DNA from 2 places in the Halomonas sp. 3H genome. Region 1 is predicted to be linked to the other one. Evidence: predicted binding sites of a transcription regulator. Region 1 holds the regulator's gene; the other holds the start of a gene.
What was found. The regulator sigma-54, encoded in region 1, starts transcription at its own class of promoters, with help from an activator protein. The targets are predictions, from matches to a motif close to TGGCACNNNNNTTGCTNT.

Region 1 (14,741 bases):
GAGTCCCCATGACCCACGTTTCTCCCCTGCAAGACCCCCGCCTGGTCGACCGGCTGCGCCGGATCCGCCTGCTGGCCCTGGACGTGGACGGCGTCCTCACCGACGGCCAGCTCTACTTCCAGGCCGACGGCATCGAGATCAAGGCCTTCAACGTCATGGACGGCCACGGCCTCAAGCTGCTCAAGCGGGCCGGCATCGAAGTGGCGCTGATCACCGGCCGGGATTCCCCCACGGTGAGCCGGCGGGCCGCCGCCCTGGGCATCAAGCACGTCTTCCAGGGCGTGGAGAAGAAGCTGCCGGTGCTGCGCGACCTCTGCACCCGGCTCGGCCTCGAGTTCGACCAGGCGGCCTACTGCGGCGACGACATGCCCGATGTGGGCGCCATCCGGCGCGCCGGGATCGGCATCAGCGTCCCCTCCGCCCCGGACTACATCCAGAAGCATGCCGACTGGGTGACCGAACGGGCCGGCGGCCACGGCGCCGTGCGCGAGATCTGTGACACCCTGCTGAGGGCCCAGGGCCACTGGGACGCGGTGCTCGACACCTACCTCCACGGGGTCAACTGAGCCCATGGCGTGGTCCCTGCCCCGCCCCTCCTTCCGGGTCTGGCTGCTGCTGATCCTGCTGGCCCTGGGCGGCGCCCTCGTCCTGCTCGACCCGCGCGGCGGGCCGGAGTACGGGGAGGTCCCCCGGGACGAGGCGGGCGAGCCCGACTACTACCTCGAGGGCGCCCGCCTGACCCGCTTCGACGCCGAGGGCCGCGCCCACCAGCGCCTCGACACGCCGCGCCTGGTGCATACCCCCCACGACGACGTGACCCGCCTGCAGACCCCCGACGCCCGGCTCCACGACAGCGCCGGGCGGGTCTGGTACGCCCGGGCCGACAGCGGCGTGCTGGGGCCCGGCGGCAACCCGCTGACGCTCTCCGGCGACGCCCGGCTCAACGCCCCCGAGGAGCGCTGGCAGCTAGACACCGAGGTCCTGCACTTCGACGCCGATACCGGCCACGCCTGGAGCGACACCCCGGCCCTGCTGCGCCAGCCCCCCCAGCGCATGAGCGGCGACCGCTTCGATGCCTGGATCCATGACAACCGGGCGCGGCTGACCGACAATGTGCGCGGCCACCATCCGCCCGAGACCCGAGAGGAGTCCCCGCCATGAAGCCCCCCTTCGCCCTGCTGCTCTGCCTGCTGCTGCCGCTGGCCACCGCCCCGGCCCTGGCGCAGCAGGGAGATGCCTCCGCGCCCATCGAGGTGGAGGCCGACCGCCTCGACCTGGACGACCGCGCCGGCACCGCCGTCTACACCGGCGACGTGGACATCCGCCAGGGCAGCATGCAGCTCACCGGCGACCGGGTGGAGATCCGCCGCAACGCCGCCGGCGAGCTCACCCGTGCCATCGCCACCGGCGAGCGCGCCTATATCGAGCAGCAGCCCGACCCGGCCGAGCCGGTGGTCCGGGGCTGGGGCCGCACCATCATCTACCACGTGGCCGAACGCCGGGTGGAGCTGATCGACCGGGCCGAGCTGCACCAGGGCGGCGACACCTTCGACGGCGGCTACCTCGAGTACTTCCTCGACCGCCGCGTGGTCCAGGCCCGTGCCGAGGGCGAAGGCGTCGAGGGACGCCAGCGCATCCGCATGACCCTCCAGCCCGAGCAGTAAGGCGACCCCATGAAGACCCTTCACGCCCGCCACCTGGCCAAGAGCTACAAGCGCCGCCGCGTGGTGCAGGACATCAGCCTCTCCATCGACCAGGGCCGCATCGTCGGCCTGCTGGGCCCCAACGGCGCCGGCAAGACCACCTCCTTCTACATGATCGTGGGCCTGGTGCGCGCCGATGCCGGCGAGGTGTACATCGACGGGCTCGACCTCTCCCGGGCCGCCATGCACCAGCGCGCCCGGGCCGGGATCGGCTACCTGCCCCAGGAGGCCTCGATCTTCCGCAAGCTCTCGGTGGCCGACAACATCATGGCGATCCTCGAGACCCGCAAGGACCTCGACCGCCCGGCCCGCCGCGCCCGCCTCGAGCAGCTCCTCGAGGAGTTCCATGTGACGCATATCCGCGACAACCTGGGCATGAGCCTCTCCGGGGGCGAGCGGCGCCGGGTGGAGATCGCCCGGGCCCTGGCCACCGAGCCCGCCTTCATCCTGCTCGACGAGCCCTTCGCCGGCGTCGACCCCATCTCGGTGGGGGAGATCAAGGGCATCATCCGCCAGCTCAAGGCCCGGGACATCGGCGTGCTGATCACCGACCACAACGTCCGCGAGACCCTCGACATCTGCGACACCGCCTACATCGTCGGCGACGGCAAGATCATCGCCGAGGGCAGCCCCGACTCGATCCTCGCCAACCAGCGGGTGCGTGAGGTCTACCTGGGCGAGGACTTCCGTCTCTAGCCCGAACGCTTCCACAAGTCACTGAAGTACATGTCGTTATATCGCGACGGCATGAGGATTGCGCTTGGCACGCTTATTGCTGCATTTTCCTCTCCCGGAGGCTTGCATCGGGCCCTGCCGCGGACTAGGGTGAGGCTTTCCGGCGAAGAGAGCAGACCTCACCGATGGCCATGAAAGCCTCCCTTCAGCTGCGCGTCGGCACCCAGCTGACCATGACCCCCCAGCTGCAGCAGGCCATCGCCCTGCTGCAGCTCTCCACCCTGGACCTGCGCCAGGAGATCCAGCAGGCGATGGAGTCCAACCCGATGCTGGAACTCGAGGAGGGGTTCGGCGAGCAGGCGGTCGCCGAGACACCCGAGGATGACTGGTCCAGCGAGATCCCCGCGGAACTCTCCACCGACAGCGACTGGTCGGACACCTACCAGGACCTGGGCGCCCCCGCCGGCGGGGGGGAAGGGCCGGACTTCGAGCGCCAGGCCGAGGGACAGAGCCTGCGGGGCCACCTCGCCTGGCAGCTGGCAATGACCGACCTCGAGCCTCGCCAGCTGCAGATCGCCGAGAGCCTGATCGATGCCGTGGACGACGCCGGCTACCTGGCCCAGCCCCTCGACGAGATTCGTGACGGGCTGCGCCGCCAGGGCCTCGACGGCCTGCGCAGCCGCGAGGTGGAGCAGGTGCTGTTGCGCCTGCAGCAGTTCGAGCCCACCGGGGTCTTCGCCCGCGATCTGCGCGAGTGCCTGATGCTGCAGCTCGCCACCCTGCCCGACAACACCCCCCTGCTGCCCCAGGCCCGCCGCCTGGTGCGCCAGTTCCTCGAGGCCCTGGCCGGCGACGACCGCCGCCTGCTCAAGCGGCGGCTGGGGCTCGACGACGACGACCTGGAAACGGTGATCGCCCTGGTCCGCTCGCTCGATCCGCGACCCGGCAGCGCCTTCGCCAGCGTGGACAGCGACTACGTGATCCCCGACCTCGTCGCCCGCTATGACAGCCGCGGCTGGAAGATCGAGCTCAACCCGGACGCCCTGCCGCGGCTGCGGATCCAGCCCGATTACGCCGCCCTGATCCGCCGCGCCGACAAGAGCCAGGACAACCAGTTCCTCAAGGACCACCTGCAGGAGGCGCGCTGGCTGCTCAAGAGCCTCTCCAGCCGCAACGACACCCTGCTCCGGGTCGGCCGCGAGATCATGGCCCGCCAGCTCGACTTCCTCGAGCAGGGCGAGGAGGCGATGAAGCCGCTGATCCTGGCCGACATCGCCCAGGCGGTGGAGATGCACGAGTCGACCATCTCCCGGGTCACCACCCAGAAGTACATCCATACCCCGCGGGGCGTGTTCGAGCTGAAGTACTTCTTCTCCAGCCATGTCGGCGGCAACGGCGAGGGCGACGCCCACTCCAGCACCGCCATTCGCGCCCGCATCCGCAAGCTGATCCAGGAGGAGCCCCCGCGCAAGCCGCTCTCCGACAGCAAGCTGGTCGCCCTGCTCGACGAAGCCGGCATCCAGGTGGCGCGCAGGACCGTGGCGAAGTACAGGGAGGCCATGGGAATCCCCTCCTCCAGCGAGCGCAAGCGGCTGCGTTGAATCCGGGTGGACCGTGGCGCTCTCCACAGTCACCCGCGAGGCCATGGGCATCCCCTCTTCCAGCGAGCGCAAGCGCCTTCGCTGACCCGCGTCAACGCACCGCTCGACGCTGCCGGCGCGGGGGGTATGCAAGGCAGGAAAAAGGGTTACAATCGAATCACAACCAACGAGCAAGGAGCGTGTCATGCAAGTCAACATCACCGGCCATCATGTGGAACTGACCGATGCCCTGCGTGGCTATGTGAACGAGAAACTGGCTCGCGTGGAGCGCCACTACGACAACATCACCAATGTCCAGGTGACCCTGTCCGTGGAGAAGGAGCGCCAGCTCGCCGCCTGCACCCTGCACGCCGCCGGTGCCGACCTGCATGCCGAAGCCCAGGACGGCGACATGTACGCCGCCATCGATGCCCTGGCCGACAAGGTGGACCGCCAGCTGGTCAAGCACAAGGAGAAGGCCCAGGCCCGCGCCCAGGGCGCCGGCGCCCGCTGATTCACCATGACACTGGAAACCATCCTGCCCCCCGAGCGCACCCTGTTCGGTGTGCCCGGGGGAAGCAAGAAGCGGGTGCTGGAGTTCTTCAGCACCTTCATCGCCCAGAACACCCCCAGCCTCGACAGTCAGGAAGTCTTCAGCCGCCTGATCGGCCGTGAACGGCTGGGCAGCACCGGCATCGGCAACGGGGTGGCGATTCCCCATGCCCGGAGCCCCCACTGCAAGACCCCGATCGCCGGCTTCCTCAAGCTGGCCGAGCCGGTGGACTTCGATGCCATCGACGGCGAGCCGGTCGACCTGGTCTTCGTGCTGCTGGTGCCGGAAGAGGCCGACGACGCCCACCTGGCCCTGCTGGCCCAGGTGGCCGGCATCATGAACGATGCCGATACCCGCAGCGCCCTGCGCCGCAGCGAGAGCCAGCGCGAGCTCCACGAGCGACTCATCGAGGCGATCCGACGACAGGCCTGAGCCCTGCGGGCCGCCCGGCCACTTCAATGACCAGGAGACCCGTCATGCAGCTCGTGATCATCAGCGGCCGTTCCGGCTCGGGTAAGTCGATCGCGCTGCAGGCGCTCGAGGACCTCGGCTACTACGCCATCGACAACCTGCCCGCCATGCTGCTCGGGTCGCTGGTCGACGAGCTCAAGGGCGCGGAATCGCCTCGCTCGTCGATTGCCGTGAGCATCGACGCGCGCAACCTGCCCCAGGCCCTGCAGCGCTTCCCCAGCCTGCTCGAGGAGGTACGCAGCCGCGGCATCGACTGCCAGGTGATCTACCTGACCACCGATGCCCGCATCCTGCTCGAGCGCTACTCCGCCACGCGCCGCCGCCACCCCCTGACCCGGGACAGCCACATGACCCTGGCCGAGGCCATCGACTCCGAGGAGCAGGCGCTCGCCGAGATCCGCGACCTGGCGGACCTGGTGATCGATACCTCGCGCCTGTCGGTCCACGAGCTGCGCGGACGCATCAGCGACCAGGTGGCCCGTCACCGCGCCGAACAGCTGACCCTGACCATCGAGTCCTTCGGCTTCAAGCGCGGCGTGCCCCTGGATGCCGACATCGTCTTCGATGCCCGCTGCCTGCCCAACCCCTACTGGGACCCGCGCCTGCGCAGCGCCACCGGCCGCGACCCCGAGATCATCGCCTTCCTCGAGGGCTACCCGATCGTCGCCGAGATGCTCGACGACATCCTCGGCTGGGTCGAGCGCTGGATGCCGGCCTACCGGGCCAGCCACCGCAGCTACCTGACGGTGGCCATCGGCTGCACCGGCGGCCAGCACCGCTCCGTCTACCTGGCCGAGCGCCTCGCGGCGCGCCTGGCCGAGCACCACCCCAACGTGCGGCTGCGCCACCGCGAGCTGGGCATCCACGACACCCTGGCCCGCCAGTCCGGAGGGGCGGAGGAAGCGCCCGACGGCCAGGGAAAGCAAGGAAACTGACGCGTGCCGCAACGCCAGCTGACCCTCACCAACAAGCGCGGCCTGCACGCCCGCGCCGCCACCAAGCTGGTGCAGTGCTGCCAGCCCTTCGCCTCGCGCGTCACCGTGGCCAATGGCCCCCTGCAGGGCGACGCCGCCAACATCATGTCGCTGCTGATGCTCGCTGCCCCCTGCGGGACCGAGCTCACCGTGAGCGCCGAGGGCGATGACGCCGAGGCGGCCCTGGACGCCATACAGGCCCTCTTCGAGGCCCGCTTCGACGAGGATGAGTAGCGGAATCGCTGCGCTCGCTCATCCCTCTCCGATGGAAACTGGGACTCCCGAGCTAACTGGGCGATGTCAGCTGCCGGCCACGGTCATCTCGTCGATCAGCCAGCTGCCGGTGTGGATGCTGCCGCGGGTGTCGGTGTCGCTGCCGATGCCGACCAGACCCTTGAACATCGCCTCCAGGTTACCGGCGATGGTGAACTCCTCCACCGGGTGCCGGATCTCGCCATTCTCCACCCAGAAGCCCGCCGCGCCCCGGGAGTAGTCGCCGGTCACCGGGTTGACGCCCTGCCCCATCAGCTCGGTCACCAGCACCCCGCTGCCCATGCGGGACAGCAGTTCCTCACGCGGGGTGAGCGGCGCCAGGAGGCGCAGGTTGCGCGCGCCGCCGGCATTGCCGGTGGTCTGCCTCCCCAGGCGTCGGGCGCTGTAGGCGGAGAGCATGTAGCTGGCCAGTCGCCCGTTCTCGATGAAGACGTTGTCGCGGGTCTGCACGCCGTCGTTGTCGAAGGGCGAACTCGCCATGGCCCCCACCTCCATGGGCCGCTCCTGCAGGCCGAACCACACCGGGAAGAGCGGGTCGCCCAGGCGGTCGCAGAGGAAGGAGGCCTGGCGATAGAGGGCACCGCCGGCGATGGCGCCCATCAGCGAGCCGACCAGCCCGGCGGCCAGCGTCGGGTCGAACATCACCGGCAGGCGACCGGTGGCCGGACGGCGCGCACCCAGGCGCCGCAGGGTGCGCTCGGCGGCGCTCTCGCCCACCGCTTCCGGGGCCAGCAGCTGCCTGGGATCGCGGGCGCTGGTGTAGTCGTAGTCGCGCTGCATGCCGCCCTCGTCCTCGGCGATCAGCATGCAGGAGAGCGAGTGGCGACTGCCGCGCTGGCTGCCCAGGAAGCCGTGGCTGTTGGCGTAGACCCGCACCCCCTCGCCGCTGGAGAGCGAGGCGCCGTCGGAGCTCTTGATGCCGGCGCGCCCCCGGCCCGCCGCCTCGCAGGCCAGCGCCAGCTCGATGGCCTCCTCGGTGGAGAGTGCCCACGGGTGGTGGACCTCGAGGTCCGGCAGCTCACGAGCCATCAGCTCGGCATCGGCCAGGCCCGCGGCGGGGTCCTCGCCGGTGTGGCGAGCGATCGCCAGCGCCTTCTCCACCACCGCGCGGATCGAGGCCTCGCCGGCATCCGTGGAGGAGGCGCTGCCCTTGCGCTTGCCCACGTAGACCGTGACGGCGATGCCCTGGTCGCGGGAGAGCTCCACGGTCTCCACCTCGCCCTCGCGCACGCTGACGCCGATCCCCTGGTCCACGCTGGCGCCCACCTCGCAGGCATCGGCTCCCAGCTGCCGGGCGAGCGCCAGGGCGGTGCGGGCACGGGATTCCAGCAGGGCCTGCTGGTCGACGGCATCGAAAGCCTGTGTCATGTGATTCTCCTCGTCATCCGGCCCGCAGGCCGAAAGGGTCGTGATGTTCGTGACACAGCCCGCGAGCGCGGGCTGGTATACTCTGTCGAATCTTAAGCCTCAACCATGGAAGCGGCATGTCCCAGGATTCTCCCCGCGAGCTGCTCGAGCAGCTTATCCAGCAGCAGCCCGATGACGACGAGCGCCCCAGCAAGTCGCAGCTCAAGCGCGAGATGCACGCCCTGCAGGCGCTGGGCGAGGCGATCATCGCCATGACCCCCGCCGAGCGCGCCCGCTTTCCCCTCTCCGACGACATGCTGGCCGCCGTGGAGGAGACCTCCCGGGTCCGCTCCCACGAGGGGCGCCGTCGCCACATGCAGTACGTGGGCAAGGTGATGCGCCGCGAGGACCTCGAGGCGATCAAGGCCGTCTACGCCGAGATCGAGCAGGAGACGCTGCGCCGCGACCACGCCTTCCATCGCCTGGAGAAGTGGCGGGACCGCCTGCTCGAGGAGGGCGACGCCGCCGTGGAGGCGTTCATCGCCGATTTCCCCGACGTCGATCGCCAGGCGCTGCGCCAGCTGATCCGCAATGCCCAGCGCGAACGCGAACGGGGCAAGCCCCCCGCCAGCGCCCGCAAGCTGTTCAGGCTGATCCGCGATACCGCGGGGCTCTGACTGCCGTTGCCTGATGCCTTGTAGGAGGCCGACTCTGTCGGGCGACAGGAGCCGACAGGCTCCCGGCCAATGCCTACTCCAGCCGAGACTGCCGGGCGCCTGACGGCGCCGTCGCCCAGCGGAGCTGGCCTCCTACCGTGTCGACGCCTACGAGGCAGTGCCCCCCACCGTCAGCTCGTCCAGCTTCAGCGTCGGCTGGCCGACGCCCACCGGGACGCCCTGCCCCTCCTTGCCGCAGACGCCGATGCCGGCATCCAGTTCCATGTCGTGGCCGATCATCGACACCCGGCCCATGGCCTCGGGGCCGTTGCCGATCAGGGTCGCGCCCTTCACCGGGGCGGTGATCCGGCCGTCCTCGATCAGGTAGGCCTCGCTCGCCGAGAAGACAAACTTGCCCGAGGTGATGTCCACCTGCCCGCCGCCGAAGCTCACGGCGTAGAGGCCACGCCTGACGCTCTTCAGGATGTCGGCGGGATCGTCCTGCCCGGCCAGCATGTAGGTGTTGGTCATGCGCGGCATCGGCAGGTGGGCGAAGGACTCGCGGCGGGCGTTGCCGGTGGGCGCCATGCCCATCAGGCGGGCGTTGAGCTTGTCCTGCATGTAGCCGGTGAGGATGCCGTCCTCGATCAGCGGGGTGTACTGCCCCGGGGTCCCCTCGTCGTCGATACTCATCGAGCCGCGCCGGTCGGCCAGGGTCGCATCGTCGACCACGGTGACCCCCCTGGCCGCCACCCGTTGGCCCATGCGTCCGGCGAAGGCCGAGCTGCCCTTGCGGTTGAAGTCGCCCTCCAGGCCGTGGCCCACCGCCTCGTGGAGCAGGATGCCGGGCCAGCCCGGGGCCAGCACCACAGGCAGCTGGCCTGCCGGGGCGTCGACCGCCTCCAGGTTGACCAGCGCCTGGCGTACCGCCTCCTTCGCGAAGCGCTCGGCCACGTTGTCGTCGCGCAGCCGCGCCATGGGGTAGCGGCCGCCGCCCCCGGCGCTGCCGCGCTCCCGGCGCCCGTTGCGGACGGCGATCACGCTGACATTGAAGCGCACCAGCGGGCGGATGTCCGCCGCCAGGGTGCCGTCGCTGGCCCGCACCAGCACCACCTCGTGGACCCCGGAGAGCGAGGCGCTGACCTGGCTGACCGAGGGGTCGGCGGCCCGGGCCACCCGGTCGGCCAGCTTGAGCATGGCGATCTTCTCCTCGGCGCTGAGGCCGGAGAGCGGGTCCACGCCGCCGTAGCGACCGTCGGCACTCACCACCACCCGCGGCGCCACCGCCAGGCGGCTGCCGCTGCGCACGATGCCGGAGGCGGTGCGCCCGGTCTCGGCGAGGGCCTCGCCGGTGATCTGGTTGGAATAGGCGAAGCCGGTCTTCTCGCCGGCCATGGCGCGCACACCGACGCCGCCGTCGATGTTGTAGCTGGCCTCCTTGACCTCGCCATCCTCCAGCACCCAGCCCTCGTGCCAGCTGCGCTGGAAGTAGAGGTCGGCATAGTCGATGCCCGCCCCCAGGGCGGCCGCCAGGCCGCCGTCCAGGTCGTCGAGGGCGAGCCCGCCCGGGGCGAGCAGGATGTCGGCGGCGTCTTCGAGCAGGGAACGTTGCGATGATGTCATTCGGCACTTTCCACGGAGATCTGCGGCGAGGTCCAGGGACCCCGCACGCGATAATGAATTCGAGTCACGCTGTCGATGGCGTCACCGAACAGCCGATCGGCGATGAACAGGGCGCCGCCGACCACCGGGGCGCCGGCGATCACCGCCGCCAGCGGCAGGTTGCGGCTGATCGGCACTGTGACGCTCAGCCGCTGGTCGAGTTCCCGCCGCGCCAGGTCGACGCGACCGTCCAGGGTGAAGCGAGTGGCCGGCCCCTCGATCTCCACCGGCCCGCGCGTCTCCAGAATGCCACCATACAGGGTCGCGGCGCCGGTGACACGATCGAAGGCGGTGCCCTGGCCGGTGACATCGGAAAAGTCCAGGCGCAGCCGGCGCAGCAGGTTGTCGACGTTGATCAGCCCGACCAGCCGCGCCGAGGGCGAGTCGATGTTGACGAAGCGCCCGTCGCGCAGCCGCACCTCGATGCTGCCACGGGAACGCTCCAGGGCGAACTGCCAGGGCGCCCCGGGCCAGGCCAGCTGGCTGGTCACCCGGGTCTCGCGATTGCGGATCGCCGCCGGCTGGCTCAGCCGCTCGAAGAGCGTGCCCAGGTCGCGGCCATCGAGGTCCAGGCGTGCCCGGGTCAGGCTGTCGGCCGGCCCCGCGGCCTCCCACACCAGCTCCCCCCGGGCCGAGACCTCGCCGAGGGTCAGCCCCAGCGGCGCGATGGTCAGGCGCTGCGGCGAACCCTGCCAGCGGGCGGTGAGCGGGCCGAAGCGCTGCCCGCGGTGCTCGATGTCGGCGATCCTCAGCCGCCCCCGGGGCAGCTCGGCCACCCAGGCCGGGAGCGGCGCCGGATCCGGCGGCGTGGCGATCTCGTCGAGCAGCGTCCCCGCCGTCCCCGCATCGGGCACCAGGCCATCCAGCGAGAGCCGCATCAGCGCGATGTCCAGCGGCTCGGCGAGCTGCGGGCGGTAGTCCAGATGGCCCGCCAGCAGGCTGCCGTCGAGGGCCAGGCGCCAGCCGCCGCCGGCCTGGGGTCGCCCCTCGACCCGCAGCGAGCCCAGGCAGCGGCCGTCATGCCACAGGCAGTCGCTCTCGAGGTGCAGCTGACGCAGGGTGCCGGCCAGGCCGTCGCCGCCGGCGCCCCCGGCCAGGCCCGACAGTGCCCCGCCCCACTCGGCCAGGTCGAGCCGCGGCTGATAGGCCTCCACCCACCAGCCGTCGCCTTCGGGCCACGCCGGGGTGGGCGGCCGGCCCAGCCAGAGCTGGCCCTGGCCGGCGCCAGCCCGCTCTCGCCAGCGCAGCGACAGGGCGTCGCCCAGCCGTCCCTCGAATCGGCCGGCGGTCAGGTCGGCATCGAGCCTCAGCGCGCGTCGCTCGCTCGCCGCCTTGCCCAGCGGCGCGGGCAGGTCGATGGCCAGCCCCTCCAGGGCACTGTCGAGACGCAAGCTGCTGCCGGCATCGCCGATGGCCAGGCGCCCCTGCCAGGGAAAGCGCCCCCGGAGTCGCTCGTCGAGGGCCGGGCTCTCGGCCCAGTCGGCCAGGGCGGCCCCCTCGGCGCTCCCGGCGAGGTCGAGCCCGCCGGCCAGGGTGTCGATGTCGGCCCGCACGGGGCCGCCCAGCAGGCGTCCCTCCACGCGCCCCTCGAGGCCGCCCGCCTCGCCCTGCTGGCGCCAGATCAGCGGGCCCTCGAGGTCACGGAACACCAGCCCCAGGGGCCGGTACGCCAGGCGCGGGAAGGCGGCCTCGGCGGCGATCTCGAGCGCCAGGGGCTCGGCATCGTCTCCGCCGAGGGCATCGTCTCCGCCGAGGGGCAGTTCGAGCGCCAGCGCGCCGCTGGCCGAGCCCTCGCCCTGCCAGTCGGCGACCGCCTCGATCCCCTCCACCGGCATGGCCAGCAGGTAGCGGCGCAGCGCCTCGGCCGAGGCCGAGAGGTCACCGCTGACCGACAGCCGTTGATCGACCAGGGTGGCCCGACCATCGCGGGCCTCGACCCCGAGGCTCTCCGCCCGATCGACGCGGGCCTCGAGGGTGGTGTCCTGCAGGCTCAGGCTCCCCTCGACGCCTTCCAGTGCCGGCCACTCCGGTGCGAAGGGCAGGCGCCCCTCCTCGATCGCAAGCTCCAGGCCGAACGAGGGCGGAAGGCGGCTCGCCCCGCCGGCCAGGGGCACATGCAGCCGCAGCGAGCCCGCCGGGACGCGTCCGGCCACGCCGGCCGAGAGCCAGTCGAGCAGGTCCTCGCCGAGGATCGCCACCGGCAGCCAGTCCACCAGCGGGGTGTCAACGGCATCCACGTCGCGAAAGCCCAGCGACAGCCCGAAGCCACCCCGCGCGCCGCGGCCCGTCGAGAGCCCGAAGCCGCCCTCTACCTCGGCCCCGTTCCACCCGACCCGCAGGTCGCGGCCGCTGACCATGCTGCGCGGCCCGTCATAGGCCCAGCTCACCTGGCCGGCGGCATGGTCGAGGACCATCGGCGCGGCGAACACCTCGGGGAAGTGGAGCTCGGAGTCCTGGCCGCCGCCAAAATGCACCCGGCCGGTAAGGTCACGCGCCTCGACCCACATGTCGAGCGGGCCGACACCGGGGGCCTGCTGCCAGGGCGACACCTCCACGTCGTGCAATGCCGTGCGTGCCAGCCAGTGCCCCGCCTGCTGGCCGAGCCCGAAGCCGGCGACGCGGCCACGGGGATCCAGGGTATCGATGACGCGGGCCAGCGCCTCCGGCAGCGGCACCCGGTGGCGCCAGGCCGCCAGGGAGCCCAGGTCGAACTCGCTGGTATTGAGCCACCAGCCCTCGGGACCGCCGGTGAAGTGCCAGTAGTGCGGCAGCGGGGGACCCCAGCGCGCCTCCGGCGTCTCGGGCTCCACCGCCTCGGGACTGCTGGCGTCCCCTTCCAGCCACGCCTCCCAGCCCTGGCTGCGTCGCAGCCACTGGCCGCGCGCCACGAGATCGTCCAGGGCGACGATGCGCCGCTCGCCCTGGTCGTCGTCATGGCTCATGGCCAGCCGGGAGACATCCAGCTCCAGGCGGGCATCGGCCAGGCTGCCCCGGTGCCAGCGCCCCCAGAGCCGCGCATCGCCGCTGGCGGTGTCGAGGCGCAGGGGTTCGTTGCGGCCCAGCACCTCCACCAGGCCTATCAGGCTGTCGAGCTTCATCTCGGCCTGCAGCGCGGCGTTGAAGTCGCGAAAGCCCGAGGGGCCGGGCAGGACCTCGAGGGCCGCCTGCATGGCGGCGTTCCGCTGGCCGACCAGGCGCACCTCCCCCTCCAGGTGGGCGCGGCGGGCGTCGCCGGTCATCAGCAGCCGCGGCGCCTCGAGCTCCACCCGGCGCTCGCGGCCATGCAGCACCAGGCGCAGCTCCTCGACCCAGGCGCGCTGGCGCAGCAGCACCCCGACCCAGAAGTCGAGTCGCTCCAGGTCGAAGTCGCCGTGGGGCCTCAGCTCGGGGGGCAGCTCGGCGGGGTCGGGCCAGTGCCACCCCCCCGCCTCGGTCTGGTAGAGGTGGATCGTCACGCCGGACAGGCGGGCATCCTCCACCACCGGCACGCCCTGGCGCAGGCTTGCCAGGGTATCCAGCCGCAGCTGCCCATGGCTCACCTCGAGCAGCGGCAGGGCGACACGATCGGGTCGGGCATGGATCGCCAGGCCGTCCAGGGAGACCTGGGGGTCGAGGCGCACCAGCCGGGTATCGAGCTCGCGGATCTCCACCTCGGCGCCGAAACGCAGCGAGAGCAGCGCCTCGAGCCGTGGCGTCAGGCCGTCGGCCAGCCCCAGGGCCAGGCGCAGCGCCAGCAGCAGCAGCGCCACCGATGCCAGCAGCAGCGCCACCAGCGACAGGCTCCAGCGCAATACCAGACGCGTCGGGGACATGGGCTCACATCAGCACGATGTCGTACTGCTCCTGGGAGTAGTGGGCCTCGACCTGGAAGCGGATCGGCTTGCCGATGAACTCCTCCAGGTCGGCCACGGCCGCCGACTCCTCGTCGAGCAGCCGATCCACCACCGCCTGGGCCGCCAGCACCATGTAGGTCTCGGCGCTGTAGGCGCGCTCCTCGCGCAGGATCTCGCGGAAGATCTCGTAGCAGACGGTCTCGGGGGTCTTGAGGGTGCCACGCCCGGCACAGGTCGGACAGGCCTCGCAGAGGGTCTGCTCCAGGCTCTCCCGGGTGCGCTTGCGGGTCAGCTGCACCAGGCCCAGTTCGGTGACGCCGGTGCACTTGGTCTTGGCGTGGTCGCGCTCCAGCGACTTCTCGAGCATGCGCAGCACCTGGCGCTGGTGCTCCGGGTCCTCCATGTCGATGAAGTCGATGATGATGATGCCGCCCAGGTTGCGCAGGCGCAGCTGGCGGGCGATGGCGGTGGCAGCCTCGAGGTTGGTCTTGAAGATGGTCTCCTCGAGGTTGCGATGCCCCACGTAGCCGCCGGTGTTGACGTCGATGGTGGTCATCGCCTCGGTGGGATCGATGACCAGGTAGCCGCCCGACTTGAGCTGCACCTTGCGCCCCAGAGCCTTCTGGATCTCGTCCTCGACGCTGTAGAGGTCGAAGATCGGCCGCTCGCCGGCGTAGTGCTCGATGCGCTCCAGGGCATCGGGCATGAACTCCTCGGCGAACTCGATCAGCTTGACGTAGTTCTCCCGGGAATCGATGCGCACCTTCTCGATCTCGTCGCGCATCACGTCGCGCAGGATGCGCATGAACAGCGGCAGGTCGTCGTAGATCACGCTGGGGGCGGAGGCGGTGACCTTGCGCTCGCTGACCTTGCGCCACAGGCGCAGCAGGAAGTGCATGTCCCCGGCGAGCTCGTCGAGCCCTACGCCCTCGGCGGCGGTGCGCACGATGAAGCCGCCGGTCACCTCCAGGGTCTGCTGGGCCTGGGCCTCCTCGATCAGGCCGCGCAGCCGCT
Region 2 (14,741 bases), 1.1 Mb from region 1:
TCGCGCAGCTCCGGCGGCAGGTCCTCCACCAGGATCTCGCGGCCCGAGGCCATCACCGTCAGCCAGCGGCAGGTATTCTCCAGCTGGCGCACGTTGCCCGGCCAGGGCAGGCGGGTCAGGTGGGTCTCGGCCTCGGGGGTGAGCACCTTGATGTCGGTGGAGAGCTCCTTGGCGGCCTCGGCCAGGAAGTGGCGGGCCAGCCGCGGGATGTCCTCGCGCCGCTCGGCCAGCTTCGGCAGGTGCACGCGGATCACGTTGAGGCGGTGGAAGAGGTCCTCCCGGAAGCGCCCGTCGTCCACCAGGGTCTCGAGGTTCTGGTGGGTGGCGGCGATGATCCGCACGTCCACCTTCACCGGCGTGTGCCCCCCCACCCGGTAGAACTCGCCGTCGGCCAGCACGCGCAGCAGGCGGGTCTGGGTCTCGGCGGGCATGTCGCCGATCTCGTCCAGGAACAGGGTGCCGCCGTTGGCCTGCTCGAAACGCCCCTGCCGCTGGGCGGTGGCGCCGGTGAAGGCGCCCTTCTCGTGGCCGAACAGCTCGGACTCGATCAGGTCCCGGGGGATCGCCGCCATGTTCAGGGCGATGAACGGCTGGCCGGCCCGCGGGCTGTGCTGGTGCAGGGCCCGGGCCACCCGCTCCTTGCCGGTCCCGGACTCGCCGTTGATCAGCACGGTGATGTGCGAGTGCGACAGCCGGCCGATGGCGCGGAACACCTCCTGCATGGCCGGCGCCTCGCCGATGATCTCGGCGTCGAGCCCCTCGGGCACGCTCACCGGCCGCTTCCGCTCGCGGGCATGGGCCACCGCGCGGCGCACCAGCGACAGGGCCTCATCCACGTCGAAGGGCTTGGGCAGGTACTCGAAGGCGCCGCCCTGGTAGGAGGCCACCGCGCTGTCGAGGTCGGAGTGGGCGGTCATCACGATGACCGGCAGGTCCGGGTGGGCTTCCCGCACCCGGGCCATCAGGTCCAGGCCGTCGATGCCCGGCATGCGGATATCGGTGACCAGTACCTCGGGTGGGTTATCCAGCAGGCGCTGCAGGGCGGTATCGGCGCGCTCGATGCACTCCACCTCGAGGTCGGGCTGGGCCAGGGCGCGCTCCAGCACCCAGCGAATGGCGCGGTCGTCGTCGACGATCACCACGCGTGCGGCGTCAGTCATGGCGCTTCTCCAGCGGAATCAGCAGTCGGAATTCGGTTTGGCCCGGCACGGACTCGCATTCGATGAGGCCCTGGTGCTGGTGCAGGATCGCCTGGGCGATGGAGAGGCCCAGGCCGCTGCCGTCGGCGCGGCCGGAGACCATGGGATAGAACAGGGTCTCCTGCAGCGCCTCGGGAATGCCCGGACCGTTGTCGATGATGCCCACCTCGCAGACCAGCCGGTGGCGCTCGGCGCCCAGGGTGAACTGGCGCCGCGCCCGGGTGCGCAGCACCAGCCGCGGCTCGGCCGTGCCCGCCTCGGTCATCGCCTCCACGGCATTGCGCGCCACGTTGAGGACCGCCTGGATCATCTGCGCCTCGTCACCGGCGAGGTCGGGCAGGCTGGGGTCGTAGTCGCGCTCGATCCACACCTCGGGGTGCTCCACGATCAGCAGCGAGCGCACCCGCTCCAGCACCTTGTGGACGTTGAGGGGATCGTGGCGGGTCACCCGGTTGGGGCCGAGCATGGAGTCCACCAGGTCGCGCAGGCGGTCCACCTCTTCGACGATGATCCGGGTGAACTCCTTGAGCCCCGGGTCGTCCAGGTCCCGTTCGAGCAGCTGGGCCGCGCCGCGGATGCCCCCCAGGGGGTTCTTCACCTCATGGGCCAGCCCGCGGGTCAGCACCTTGATGGTCTCCTGGCGGGTCATCAGCGCCTCCTCCCGGGAGATGCGCATCAGGCGATCGCGGGGCTCGATCTCCAGCAGCAGTTCGTCCTCCGAGAGCGGGGTGACCGTGTAGTCCACGGTCAGCGTCTCGCCGCCCAGCATCACCAGGCGCGCCTCGCGCTGGGTGAAGGGGTGGAACTCGTCCCGCGCCTTGCCGAGCACCTCGCCGAGGCCATCCTCGTGCTCCATCAGCGAGACCAGCCCCAGCCCCTTCACGCGGGTCAGGCTGACCGCCAGCAGCGCCTCGGCGGAAGGGTTCATCCACCTCAGCCGCAGCTCGCCATCCAGCAGCAGCACGGCCGTGGTCAGGTGTTCCATCAAGCGTTGGTACATCGATCGGGCCATGTCGTATCCACTATTGCCATGGGTACTGCAAGAAGCGCGCCACTCCGGGAAAGCGCGATATCAGCGCATTGTCGCTCTCCGACCGGGCACCGGCATGCACCAAACTAGTGCATGCCGGCCGCGCATGCACCATCGGGCGCACCACACAGGGGACTGCCAGCCCGGGCGGACCCGCCGCCGCGGACGGAAGGGATCAGGACGAGGCGTCGTCACCGCGCAGAGCACGCCGACGCAGTTCCGGCTCGTTGTCGGGGATCCGCCCGGGTGCCGGGACGACACGCTGCCCGGGCGCCGCCGGCTCCTCGGCTGGCGGGGCCGGCGGTCGGGGCGGTGAGGGGTGGTAATAGGGGGGCCGGTCACGAGGCGGCTCGTGACAGGGCCTGGGGCTGCCGTCCGGGCACCACGGCCAGGGTGCCCAGCGAGGGGGCAACTAATCGCCGCCGGCGGGACGGTTCACGTTGGCGCGCTGCACATAGATGGTGACCGGCGAGCTGCGGTGACGCACCTCGCCGCCGGCATCGAGCAGCTCGGCCTGCAGCACGTGCTCGCCGGGATTCATGTTGGCGACCATGAAGGCGGAGGTGTGCATCGCCGTCTGGCTCACCTGGCCGTCGACCAGCAGGCGCACCCGGTGGTCCTCGCGCAGCTCCGGCTCGATGCCCAGCTCCACCGGCACGTTGCCGGCGGCCCCCACCGGGAAGGCCTGCTCATGGGACGGGGAGAGGATCCGGAAGCTGTCGTAGGGCATGAAGGGCTGCCCGGGGGAGCCCGTCGCCGCGGCCGCCCCGCTGCCCTCGACCCGAGGCGCGGCCTCGCCACGGCGCACCTCGCCGGTGGAGGGCACCACGGTCAGCGGGGCGAGCTCCACCTGTTCGCCGCCCCGCTCCGGGTTGTCGGTGAAGATCACGTTGCCCTGGGCATCGGTGGTGCGGTAGATGGTCTGCGCCTGGGCCGCCAGGCTCACCGAGAGCCCCAGCGCCAGTGCTGCGAGTGCCTTGTTCATGCGGATTCCCCTGCGTCGCGGCCGGCCCGATGGCGCGGCCTGTCATATGGCATCCCGAACCTGTTCCTTGGATAGTGTACATAACAAAGGGGTTCCGCCATGGCGGAACCCCTTCTGCGTTCAACGAGCCGATGCCGTTGACGTGCCGCTCCCGCATCGGGAAGCGGCGAGCGTCATCAGCAGCTGTAGTACATGTCGAACTCGATCGGATGGGTGGTCATGCGGATGCGCTCCACGTCCTCCATCTTCAGCTCGATGTAGGCATCGATCATGTCGTCGGTGAACACGCCACCCTCGGTCAGGAAGGCACGGTCCTGGTCCAGTGCCTCCAGGGCCTGGTCGAGGCTGTGGGCCACGGTCGGTACGGCCTTGCCCTCTTCCGGCGGCAGGTCGTAGAGGTTCTTGTCCATGGCGTCGCCGGGGTGGATCTTGTTCTTGATGCCGTCGATACCGGCCATCAGCATCGCCGCGAAGCAGAGGTAGGGGTTGGCGGTCGGGTCCGGGAAGCGGAGCTCGACGCGCTTGCCCTTGGGGCTGGCGGTGTAGGGGATGCGGATGGAGGCGGAGCGGTTGCGGGCCGAGTAGGCCAGCATGACCGGCGCCTCGAAGCCCGGCACCAGGCGCTTGTAGGAGTTGGTGGAGGCATTGGCGAAGGCGTTCAGGGCACGGGCGTGCTTGATGACGCCGCCGATGTAGTAGAGCGCCATCTCGGAGAGGCCCGCGTACTCGTCACCGGCGAACTGGTTGACGCCATCCTTCCAGAAGGACTGGTGCACGTGCATGCCGCTGCCGTTGTCGCCGACCAGCGGCTTGGGCATGAAGGTGGCGGTCTTGCCATAGGCGTGAGCCACGTTGTGGATCACGTACTTCATCTCCTGGACCTCGTCGGCCTTCTTGACCAGGGTGTTGAACTTGACCCCGATCTCGTTCTGGCCGGCGTTGGCCACCTCGTGGTGGTGCACCTCGACGGTCTGTCCGATGGCCTCCAGGGTGTTGCACATGGCGCCGCGGATGTCGTGGAAGCTGTCCACCGGGGGCACCGGGAAGTAGCCACCCTTGACCCGCGGACGGTGGGCCAGGTTACCGCCCTCGATGGGACGATCGGTGGACCAGGCACCCTCCTCGGAGGTGATCTTGTACATGGATCCCTCGATGTCGGACTTCCAGTGCACCTCGTCGAAGATGAAGAACTCGGGCTCCGGGCCGAAGAAGGCAGTGTCGCCCAGGCCGGTGGACTGCAGGTAGGCCTCGGCGCGCTTGGCGATGGAGCGCGGGTCACGCTCGTAGCCCTGCATGGTGGCCGGCTCGATGATGTCGCAGCGCAGCACCAGGGTGGCGTCCTCGGTGAAGGGGTCGAGGTAGGCGGTGCCGTCCTCGGGGCGCAGGATCATGTCCGACTCGTTGATGCCCTTCCAGCCGGAGATGGAGGAGCCGTCGAACATCTGGCCGTTCTCGAAAAATTCCTCGTCGACGTCACGGGCGGGAATGGTGACGTGCTGCTCCTTGCCGCGGGTATCGGTGAAGCGCAGGTCGACCCACTTGACGTCATGTTCTTCAATCAGGGCGAGAGTCTTGGCAGACATGGTGTCCTCCACGTTGAGCTTGGCTCGGGGTAAATGTCGGGATCCTGGAATCCGCTGGTGCCGGGCACCCCGGCACCATGTTTAGCACGCCGCAGGCCCGCTGCCCACGACCGCCAGGCCGAAGCCTGGCACTGTCCAAAACAATGCAGGGGGCGTGCCAACTCTGCACCCCGGAGTGGCGGAAAGAAGCTAATGAATTGATCCCGAAGGCCTTTGCCCCTTCCCTCGACGCACCATCCTGAACCGACGGACGATCGGGCCACCGCTCCCTGCCCGACGAGCGCCGCGTATTGCACGCTCATGGTGCATAAAGCACCGCCGTTGCACCGCCAGGAGGCAAGGTGGCGGACCGGACCCTCGGGATCGGCGTCTGATGCCCGGCTCCATGCGCCGGCACGGCCACTATCGTGCCGGGCAGCCCGGAAAATTCACCCGCCGGCGCTTTGAAACCTTTCTACACTCAGGGCTACAATTCCTTACACCTCATATCCCGGCAGCGAGCCTCAGCCCGCGCCACCGGAATAATCGACTCGGCGGCACGTCCCACGGAGCTCGCATGACCTCCTTCACTGGCTGCATCCTCATCGACGCCCGCACCTCGGGCGCCCGGCTCCCCAGGCAGCTCGCTGCCCTGGCGGACGGCGACGATGGCGCGCAGCCCCGCTTCAACCTCGTGGTGGCCGACGACACCCGCGATCCGCGCCTGCCCGCCATCGCCAGGCGCTATGGCGCCCTGCGGGTACCCTGCCCGGCCGGGCCGCTCGGCGCGCGCCTCAATGCCGCCGTTCTGCACTGCTCCGGCGTGGTGGTGCTGATCCCCGTGGCGAAGCGCACGCCGCCTCGGCACATCCTGATTGGCCTGGCCAGCGGGATCATCGCCCAGACCCACGATGCCGTCCTGCTGCCGGCCGGCAGCAGCGGACGTCTCGCCGGCCTGCTGGCCCGCCTGCGGCGCAGCCCGAGCTGCGACGCCCTGTGCCTGTCAAGGGAGTGGTTCGAGCGCATCGGCGGCTTCGACCCCGAACTGGAGGCCAGCGCCCTGCCGGAGCTGGTCGAGCGGTTACGGGCCTGCGGCGCCCGGGTGGCGTCCACCGCCCGCTGAGCGCAGCCGCCAAAGCATTGAAAAGGCGTGAAACGGTCGAGCCGGCGGCAATCTTCCTGCGACAACGCTGGTAGGGGCCATGGCCCAGCCTCTATAATGCGTCCCCGATTTTTCCCAGCAGGATCCCGTCGTGATCGAGAATCTTCGCAACATCGCCATCATCGCTCACGTCGACCACGGCAAGACCACCCTGGTCGACAAACTCCTCAGCCAGTCCGGCACCCTGGACCGCAAGGCCGAGGGGCAGGAGCGCATCATGGACTCCAACGACCAGGAGAAGGAACGCGGCATCACCATCCTGGCCAAGAACACGGCGATCCGCTGGCAGGATAGCGCCGGCAAGGACTTCCACATCAACATCGTGGATACGCCCGGACACGCCGACTTCGGCGGCGAGGTCGAGCGCGTGATGTCCATGGTCGACTCGGTGCTGCTGCTGGTGGACGCGGTGGACGGCCCCATGCCGCAGACCCGCTTCGTCACCCAGAAGGCCTTCGACCAGGGCCTCAAGCCGATCGTGGTGGTCAACAAGATCGACCGCCCCGGCGCGCGCCCCGACTGGGTCATCGACCAGATCTTCGACCTGTTCGACAACCTCGGCGCCACCGACGAGCAGCTCGACTTCCCGATCATCTACTGCTCGGCCCTCAACGGCATCGCCGGCATGGACCCCGAGGAGCTGGCCGAGGACATGACCCCCATGTTCCAGGCCATCGTCGACATCGTCGAGCCGCCCAAGGTCGAGCTCGACGGCCCCTTCCAGATGCAGATCTCGGCGCTGGACTACTCCAGCTACGTGGGCGTCATCGGCCTGGGCCGCATCAAGCGCGGCTCGGTGAAGCCCAACCAGCAGGTGGTGGTGATCGGCACCGACGGCAAGACCCGCAAGGGCAAGGTCGGCCAGGTCATGACCCACATGGGCCTGGAGCGCGTGCAGACCGACGAGGCCACCGCCGGCGACATCGTCTGCATCACCGGCATCGACGCCCTGGCGATCTCCGACACCCTGTGCGACCCGGCCGCCGTCGAGGCGCTGCCGCCGCTCTCCGTCGACCAGCCCACCGTCTCCATGACCTTCCAGGTCAACGACTCGCCGATGGCCGGCCGCGACGGCAAGTTCGTCACCAGCCGCAACATCAAGGATCGCCTGGACCAGGAGCTGATCCACAACGTGGCGCTGCGCGTCGAGCAGGGCGAATCCCCGGAGAAGTTCATCGTCTCCGGCCGCGGCGAGCTGCACCTCTCGGTGCTGATCGAGACCATGCGTCGCGAGGGCTTCGAGCTGGCCGTGGGCCGCCCCGAGGTGATCATCCGCGAGATCGACGGCGTCAAGCAGGAGCCGTACGAGGAGGTGATCATCGACTGCGAGGAGCAGCACCAGGGCGCCATCATGGAGGAGCTCGGCTACCGCAAGGGCGAGCTCTCCAACATGAACCCCGACGGCAAGGGCCGGGTGCGCCTGGACTTCATGATCCCCGCCCGCGGCCTGATCGGCTTCCGCGGCCAGTTCATGACCCTGACCTCCGGCACCGGCATCCTCACCAGCCGCTTCGACCACTACGGCCCGCTCAAGCCCGATGCCGCCATCGAGCGCCGCAACGGCGTGATGGTCTCCATGGTCGACGGCAAGGCGCTGGCCTACGCGCTCTACGCCCTGCAGGACCGCGGCAAGCTGATCATCGACCACGGCACCGAGGTCTACGAGGGCATGCTGGTGGGCATCCACAGCCGCGCCAACGACCTGGTGGTCAACCCCACCAAGGGCAAGAAGCTCGACAACATGCGCGCCTCGGGCAACGACGAGAACATCGTGCTGACCCCGCCGGTGAAGTTCACCCTGGAGCAGGCCATCGAGTTCCTCGATGACGACGAGCTGGTCGAGATCACCCCGAACCACATCCGCCTGCGCAAGAAGTTCCTCAAGGAGAACGAGCGCAAGCGCGCCAGCAAGAAGTAAGGCGCCGGCATCTGCCGCCACGACGCCCGCCCGGGACTCCCCGCGGCGGGCGTCGTCGTTGTCGCCCCCGGAATCTTCTATGCTGATAGCCTGCCTGCCCCAAACGACCAGCCCCCCGAAGGAGAAGCAGCATGCACAAGCACGTGGAGTGGGACGACCCCGGCGCCGACAGCGTCATGCGCCACTTCGAGAAGGACCCCTCGGGCCACTCGGATCCCGGGCCCGGCGACATCCTCTCGGCGCGCCACGAGGGCGCCGTGGTACGGATCAAGGTCGAGGCCTACGTGGACGGCACCAGCATCGGCGAGGTGGTGGCACTGATCGCCACCGACAACGGCCGGCGCATGAAGTCCCACGGCAAGCTCAACCTGGGCGATACCGTGCGCCTACCCGACGAATCCCGCGCCCTGGAGCCCCGCCCCGGCAGCGCCGAGGATGACGACGAGACCCCCGAGGACCGATAGCGAAAGCCAACACCATCGGCGAACTTAACGCATCCTAAACGATGGATGACTGGCTCCCGGCAGGCTTTTGTCGCACAGTTGCGGCACGGGCCCACAAGGCCACACGACTCGAGTCCCGGGAGCTTCAATGAGCACGCACAACGTCTGGACCCACAAGGGGACCTTCCTGCTGGCCGCCGTCGGCTCGGCGGTCGGTCTCGGCAACCTGTGGCGATTCCCCTACCTCACCGGCGAGAACGGCGGCGGTGCCTTCATCCTGATCTACGCCCTGACCATCTTCGCCGTGGGCATCCCCATCCTGATCGCCGAGACCATGCTCGGCCGCAACAGCCGCCGCAGCCCGATCATGGGCATGCGCTTCCTGACCCGCACCCACAACACCTCGCGGGCCTGGGAATCCATCGGCTGGCTGGGGGCCGCCTCGGCCTTCCTGATCCTGAGCTTCTACTCGGTGATCGCCGGCTGGGCCATCCACTACACCTGGCAGATGCTCACCGGCTCGCTGGCCGGTGCCGATGCCGAGACCATCGGCGCCGGCTTCGACGCCCTGCTCGCCTCGCCGGCCCTGCTCACCCTCTACCACACCCTGTTCATCATCGCCTCGGGGCTGATCGTCGGCATGGGCATCCACAAGGGCATCGAGGGCGGCCTGCGCATCATCATGCCGGCGCTGTTCGTGATCCTGCTGCTGGTGCTGGGCTACGGGGTGGCCAACGGCGACTTCGGTGCCGCGGCCAGCTTCCTGTTCACCTTCAACATCGCCGACCTGAGTCTCGAGGGCTGGCTGGCCGCCATGGGCCAGTCGTTCTTCACCCTGAGCCTCGGCATGGGGGCGATCATGGCCTATGGCGCCTACATGTCCAGCGACTCCTCGCTGACCCGCACCGCCATCGCCATCGCCATCGTCGACACCGCCGTGGCCATGGTGGCCGGCCTGGCGATCTTCTCGCTGGTGTTCGGCGCCGGCCTCGACGCCGGCCAGGGTCCGGGGCTGATGTTCGTCACCCTGCCGCTGGCCTTCGCCGAGATGCCCCTCGGCGCGCTGATCGGCGGCGTCTTCTTCATCCTGGTGCTGGGCGCCGCCATCAGCTCCTCGATCTCGCTGATCGAGCCGGTGGCGGCCTTCCTGGTCGAGCGCTTCGACATGACCCGCCCCCAGGCGGTGTTCGCCATGGTGGTGGCCAGCTGGGCGCTGGGGCTGCTCACCGTGGTCAGCTTCAACATCTACGCCGAGGGCACGATCTTCCACACCCTGTTCGGCCGCAGCGCCTTCGACTTCATCGAGCTGCTGACCAACATCTTCATGCCGCTGGGTGGCCTCTTGATCGCGCTGTTCGCCGGCTGGGCGCTGACCCACAGCGAGGTGATGAAGGAGATGCGCACCAACGAGACCTGGTTCGCCATCTGGCGCTTCCTGGTGCGCTTCGTCGCCCCGGCCGCCGTGGCCTTCGTCTTCCTGCGCAGCATCCCCCAGGTGGAGGGCTACCTGATCCCGACGATCGGCGCGGTGGTGATCGTCGGCGCCTTCGCCGCCGGGCGCACCTTCCTGGTGGAAGACAGCCAGGAGCGCTGAGCCGCCGCCCGCGGCCATGACGGCACAGCCATGACAACACAGCCATGACCACTTCAGCGGATACCCCCATGACACCCATGATCGAGGTCAGACACGTCCACAAGGCCTTCGGCGGCCTCAGGGTCATCAACGACTGTTCGCTCTCGGTGGAGAAGGGCTCGATCACCGGGCTGATCGGCCCCAACGGCGCCGGCAAGTCGACCCTGTTCAACATCATCGCCGGCGCCCTGCCCCTGGACAGCGGCCAGGTGCTGCTCGACGGCGAGGAGATCACCAACCGCCCGGCCAACGCGCTCTTCCACAAGGGGCTGCTGCGCACCTTCCAGATCGCCCACGAGTTCTCCCATATGACCGCCCTGGAGAACCTGATGATGGTGCCCCCGCGCCAGGCCGGCGAGAGCCTGTTCAACGCCTGGCTCAAGCCCGGGCTGGTGCGCCTCGAGGAGGCCGAGGTGCGCCGCCGGGCGCTGGAGGTGATCGACTTCGTCGGCCTGCACCACGTGCGCAACGAGCTGGCCGGCAACCTCTCCGGCGGCCAGAAGAAGCTGCTGGAGCTGGGCCGCACCATGATGACCGATGCCCGGGTGGTGCTGCTCGACGAGATCGCCGCCGGGGTCAACCGCACCCTGCTCGGCGACCTGGTGGAGAACATCGAACGCCTCAACCGCGAGATGGGCTACACCTTCCTGGTCATCGAGCACGACATGGACATGATCGCCCGGCTCTGCGACCCGGTGATCGTGCTCGCCCAGGGCAGCGTGATGGTCGAGGGCACCATCGAGGAGATCCAGAACAACCCCGAGGTGATCGAGGCCTACTTCGGTTCCAACGTGGCCTGAGGGGCTCCAACTTGGCCTGAGGGTTCCAACGCAGCCTTAGGGGTTCCAGCGCGGCCCCGCGCCCGGCCCCACCACGACAACTCAAGAACAACGTACGCAGAGACCCACCCACGATGCCACTACTCGAAGCACGCGACGTCCATGGCGGCTACGGCGGCATGAACATCCTCAACGGGGTGAACATGGCCATCGAGGCCGACGAGATCGGCGTGATCGTCGGGCCCAACGGGGCCGGCAAGTCCACCATGCTCAAGGCGGTGTTCGGCCTGCTGACGGTCAGCCAGGGCGAGATCCTGCTGCGCGGCGAGCCGATCCATAACCTGCCGCCCAACAAGCTGGTGCAGCGGGGCATGGGCTTCATCCCCCAGGAGAAGAACGTCTTCCCGAGCCTCTCGGTGAAGGAGAACCTGGAGATGGGCGCCTTCCTCAAGCCGCAGAACACCCGGCGCATGCTGAAGCAGGTCTACGACTTCTTCCCGCCGCTCTACGACAAGCGCCACCAGCCCGCCGGCGAGCTCTCCGGCGGCCAGCGCCAGATGGTCGCCATGGGCCGCGCGCTGATGGCCGAGCCCGAGCTGCTGCTGCTCGACGAGCCCACCGCCGGCCTCTCGCCGCTCTACATGAACGAGATCTTCGAGCGAGTGAAGGAGATCAACGCCGCCGGCGTCGGCATCCTGATGGTGGAGCAGAACGCCAAGCAGGCGCTGGCCATCGCCGACAAGGGCTTCGTGCTGGCCGCCGGCCAGAACCGCTTCACCGATACCGGCGCCGCGCTGCTGGCGGACCCGGAAGTGGCCAGGAGCTTCCTGGGCGGCTGAGCCCCGGAGCAGGGAGAAACAACCTCGTGAACGAACTCGTCTTCTTCATCAACAACGTGGTGATCGCCGGCAGCGTGACCGGCTCGATCTACGCCATCGGCGCCGTGGGCGTGACCCTGGTGTTCAGCATCATGCGCTTCGCCCACTTCGCCCACGCCGACATGATGACCTTCGGCGCCTTCATGGTGCTGCTGCTCACCGCGGCCTTCCCGGGGGTCGGCGCGGCCGTGGGGCTGCCCACCGCCATCGTCATGCTGCCGCTGGCCATGGCGCTCACCGCGCTGCTGGCGGTGGGCATCGACAAGGCCTTCTACAAGCCGCTGCGCGCCCACGGGGTCAAGCCCATCGTCATGGTGATCGGCTCGCTGGGCGTCACCCTGATGCTGCAGGGGCTGATCCGCCTGTTCGCCGGCACCAGCGGCCAGAGCCTCTACATCGGCGAGCGCAAGGAGATCTTCCGCCTCGCGCTGCCCTTCGAGGGGGTCCGTGCGCCCATCGTGATCACCGAGCCGCAGATCATCCTCTTCGTGCTGACCTTCGCCTGCGTGGTGGGGCTGCACCTCTTCCTCAACCGCTCGCGGCTGGGCAAGGCGATGCGCGCCATGTCCGACAACCCCGACCTGGCCCGCGCCTCGGGCATCAACACCAACACCATCGTGGCGGTGACCTGGGTGATCGCCGGGGGCCTGGCCGCCATCGCCGGCACCCTGCTGTCGCTGGACGTGACCTTCAAGCCGGACCTCAGCTTCTTCCTGCTGCTGCCGATCTTCGCCGCGGCCATCGTCGGCGGGGTGGGCCACCCCTACGGCGCCATCGCCGGGGGCTTCGTGGTGGGCTTCGCCGAGACCCTGGCGGTGTTCAACTGGGCAGTGCTGCTGCGCCCCTTCCGCGACAGCCTGCCCGAGTGGCTCGCCCAGGCCGGCAACCTGGCCTTCGTCGGCACCGAGTACAAGATCGTGGTGCCCTTCTTCATCCTGGTCGCCATCCTGGTGTGGCGCCCCACCGGTCTGTTCAAGGGGAAGGTGATCTGATGAGCACTCAAGACAAGCGCCGCGAGGATCTGGTCGACACCCCGTCGCGCTTCCCCGTGCGCGAGGTGGTCCTGTTCGCCGCCCTGCTGGTGGCCATCCTCGGCGTCTACGCCATGATGGGCACCGCCTACAGCACCCGCATGCTGGTGGAGGCCGCCTGCTACGCCATCCTGGCCCTGGGCCTGACCATCCAGTGGGGCTACGCCGGGCAGTTCAACGCCGGGGTGATGGGCTTCGTGGCCCTGGGCGGCTTCTGCGCCATGTTCTTCAGCGTGCCGGTCAACGACGCCTTCTGGGGCAGCGAGCTGCCCGGCGAGCTGGGCCGGGTGCTGCTCTACGGCGTGGCCGCCGTGCTGGTGGTGATCGGCGCCACCCGGCTCGACCGCCTGGGCGTGCCGAAGCGGCTGCGCACCCTCATCGCCGTGGTGCTGGGCGTGGTGCTCTACCTGGTGGTGATCAGCCTGATGCGCGAGGTGACCGGTGAGATCCAGTCCCGGGCCGGCTTCGTCGGCGGCCTGGGCCTGCCCGCCTGGACCGGCTGGATCGTCGGCGGTGCCCTGGCCGGGGCGGTGGGCTACTTCATCGGCCACATCTGCCTGGGCCTGCGCAGCGACTACCTCGCCATCGCCACCCTGGGCATCGCCGAGATCATCAAGGCGTTCCTCAAGAACTCCGACTGGCTGACCCGCGGCACCGCTACCGTCTCGCCGCTGCCCTGGCCCACCCCGGGTCCGGCGGAGCTGGGCTTCACCCTGGCCCGGGCGGCCTACCTCTCCATCACCGCGGTGATGATCGCGGTGATCTTCTTCCTGCTGCACCGCGCCTACCACGCCCCCTGGGGCCGCATGATCCGCGCCATCCGCGACAATGAGACCTCCGCGGCCGCCATGGGCAAGGACATCAATCGCCGCCGGCTGGAGATCTTCGTGCTCGGCTGCATCCTGATGGGCGTCGGCGGCGGCGCGCTGACCACCTTCAACAGCCTCTTCGATCCCCAGGGCTACCTGCCCCTCAACCACACCTTCCTGGTACTGGTGATGGTGATTCTGGGCGGGCCAGGCAACAACCTCGGCACCATCTTCGGTGCCGTGGCGGTCTACATCATCTGGATCATGTCCGAGCCGCTGGCGCTGTTCCTGATGCAGCTGGCGGTGAGCGTCGGCGAGGGGGCCTTCGGCTGGGACGCTCCGGCCAACATGGACAGCCGCGCCCTGCAGGCCCGGGTCTTCGTGATCGGCCTGCTGATCACCCTGGTGCTGCGCTTCGCGCCCAAGGGACTGCTACCCGAGAAGGTCAAGCACCACGGGTAGAGAGGCTAGAACGTGAAAGGCCCCGGTGGGTTTCCACCGGGGCCTTCTCGTTAGCGCTCTGGCTGGCTCGGCGCGATGCGCTCAGGGCTCGACGAAGCCCTTGCTGGTGAAGCGGCCATCCTCGACCACCATCTCGACCACCACGCCCGGCACGTCGCCGTTCTCGTCGAACTCGTGGGTGCCGGAGGCGCCCTCGTAGTTGATCTCGGTGCCGGCGGCGATCAGCTCCACGGCCTTCTCCCACTCGCCGGGCAGGATCACCTCGCCCGGGGCGCTGGAGACGCTGCGCAGCGCCGCGGAGAGCCCCTCGCGCTCGGCGCTGCCGTTCTGCTCGATGGCCAGGGCCAGCAGGAAGGCGGCGTCATAGGCCTGGGCGGCGAACACCGCGCTGGGATCGAAGCCGGCCGCCTCGGCCGCCGCGTTGAAGATATCGGTGCCCGGCAGGTCGGGGCTGCCCGGGCGGGTGGCGATCATGCCGTCCAGCACGTCGGCGCCGATCGCCTCGACCAGGCTGTCGCCCACCATGCCGTCCGCGCCCACGTACTGGGTGAACATGCCGCTCTCGTAGGCCTGACGCAGCACCGTCTGGCCGGAGGTGTCGGCATAGGCCAGCACCACCAGGGTCTCGGCGCCGCTGGCGGAGAGGCTGCCCAGCTCGGAGCGGTAGTCGGCGCGGTTGTCCTCGTGGGCCAGGTTCTCGGCCACGCTGCCGCCGCCCGCCTCGAAGGCCTCGGAGAAGGCATCCGACAGGCCGCGGCCGTAGTCGTTGTTGACGTAGGTGACCGCCACGAAGTCGATGCCCTTGTCGAGCAGCAGCTTGGCGAGCATCTCGCCCTGGAAGGCATCGGAG

Region 2: a site for sigma-54 is predicted at 2,236-2,253, ahead of glnL (nitrogen regulation protein NR(II)). Genes of this name have one in related genera too.

What each region holds. Positions count from the first base shown of each region.
Region 1 is NZ_CP100360.1:2,540,512-2,555,252, forward strand. Features, by position in the region: gene NFC98_RS11830 (HAD family hydrolase) at 9-566, shown strand; gene lptC (LPS export ABC transporter periplasmic protein LptC) at 571-1,161, shown strand; gene lptA (lipopolysaccharide transport periplasmic protein LptA) at 1,158-1,664, shown strand; gene lptB (LPS export ABC transporter ATP-binding protein) at 1,674-2,399, shown strand; gene NFC98_RS11850 (RNA polymerase factor sigma-54) at 2,564-3,979, shown strand; gene raiA (ribosome-associated translation inhibitor RaiA) at 4,164-4,472, shown strand; gene ptsN (PTS IIA-like nitrogen regulatory protein PtsN) at 4,479-4,943, shown strand; gene rapZ (RNase adapter RapZ) at 4,988-5,917, shown strand; gene NFC98_RS11870 (HPr family phosphocarrier protein) at 5,921-6,190, shown strand; gene pmbA (metalloprotease PmbA) at 6,257-7,597, opposite strand; gene yjgA (ribosome biogenesis factor YjgA) at 7,714-8,253, shown strand; gene tldD (metalloprotease TldD) at 8,401-9,855, opposite strand; gene NFC98_RS11890 (YhdP family protein) at 9,852-13,706, opposite strand; gene rng (ribonuclease G) at 13,711-14,741, opposite strand, start outside.
Region 2 is NZ_CP100360.1:3,593,852-3,608,592, forward strand. Features, by position in the region: gene glnG (nitrogen regulation protein NR(I)) at 1-1,160, opposite strand, end outside; gene glnL (nitrogen regulation protein NR(II)) at 1,153-2,199, opposite strand; gene NFC98_RS16580 (DUF4124 domain-containing protein) at 2,642-3,214, opposite strand; gene glnA (glutamate--ammonia ligase) at 3,391-4,797, opposite strand; gene NFC98_RS16590 (hypothetical protein) at 5,354-5,899, shown strand; gene typA (translational GTPase TypA) at 6,030-7,856, shown strand; gene NFC98_RS16600 (hypothetical protein) at 7,988-8,320, shown strand; gene NFC98_RS16605 (sodium-dependent transporter) at 8,448-9,893, shown strand; gene NFC98_RS16610 (ABC transporter ATP-binding protein) at 9,962-10,732, shown strand; gene NFC98_RS16615 (ABC transporter ATP-binding protein) at 10,846-11,550, shown strand; gene NFC98_RS16620 (branched-chain amino acid ABC transporter permease) at 11,577-12,581, shown strand; gene NFC98_RS16625 (branched-chain amino acid ABC transporter permease) at 12,581-13,891, shown strand; gene NFC98_RS16630 (ABC transporter substrate-binding protein) at 13,973-14,741, opposite strand, start outside.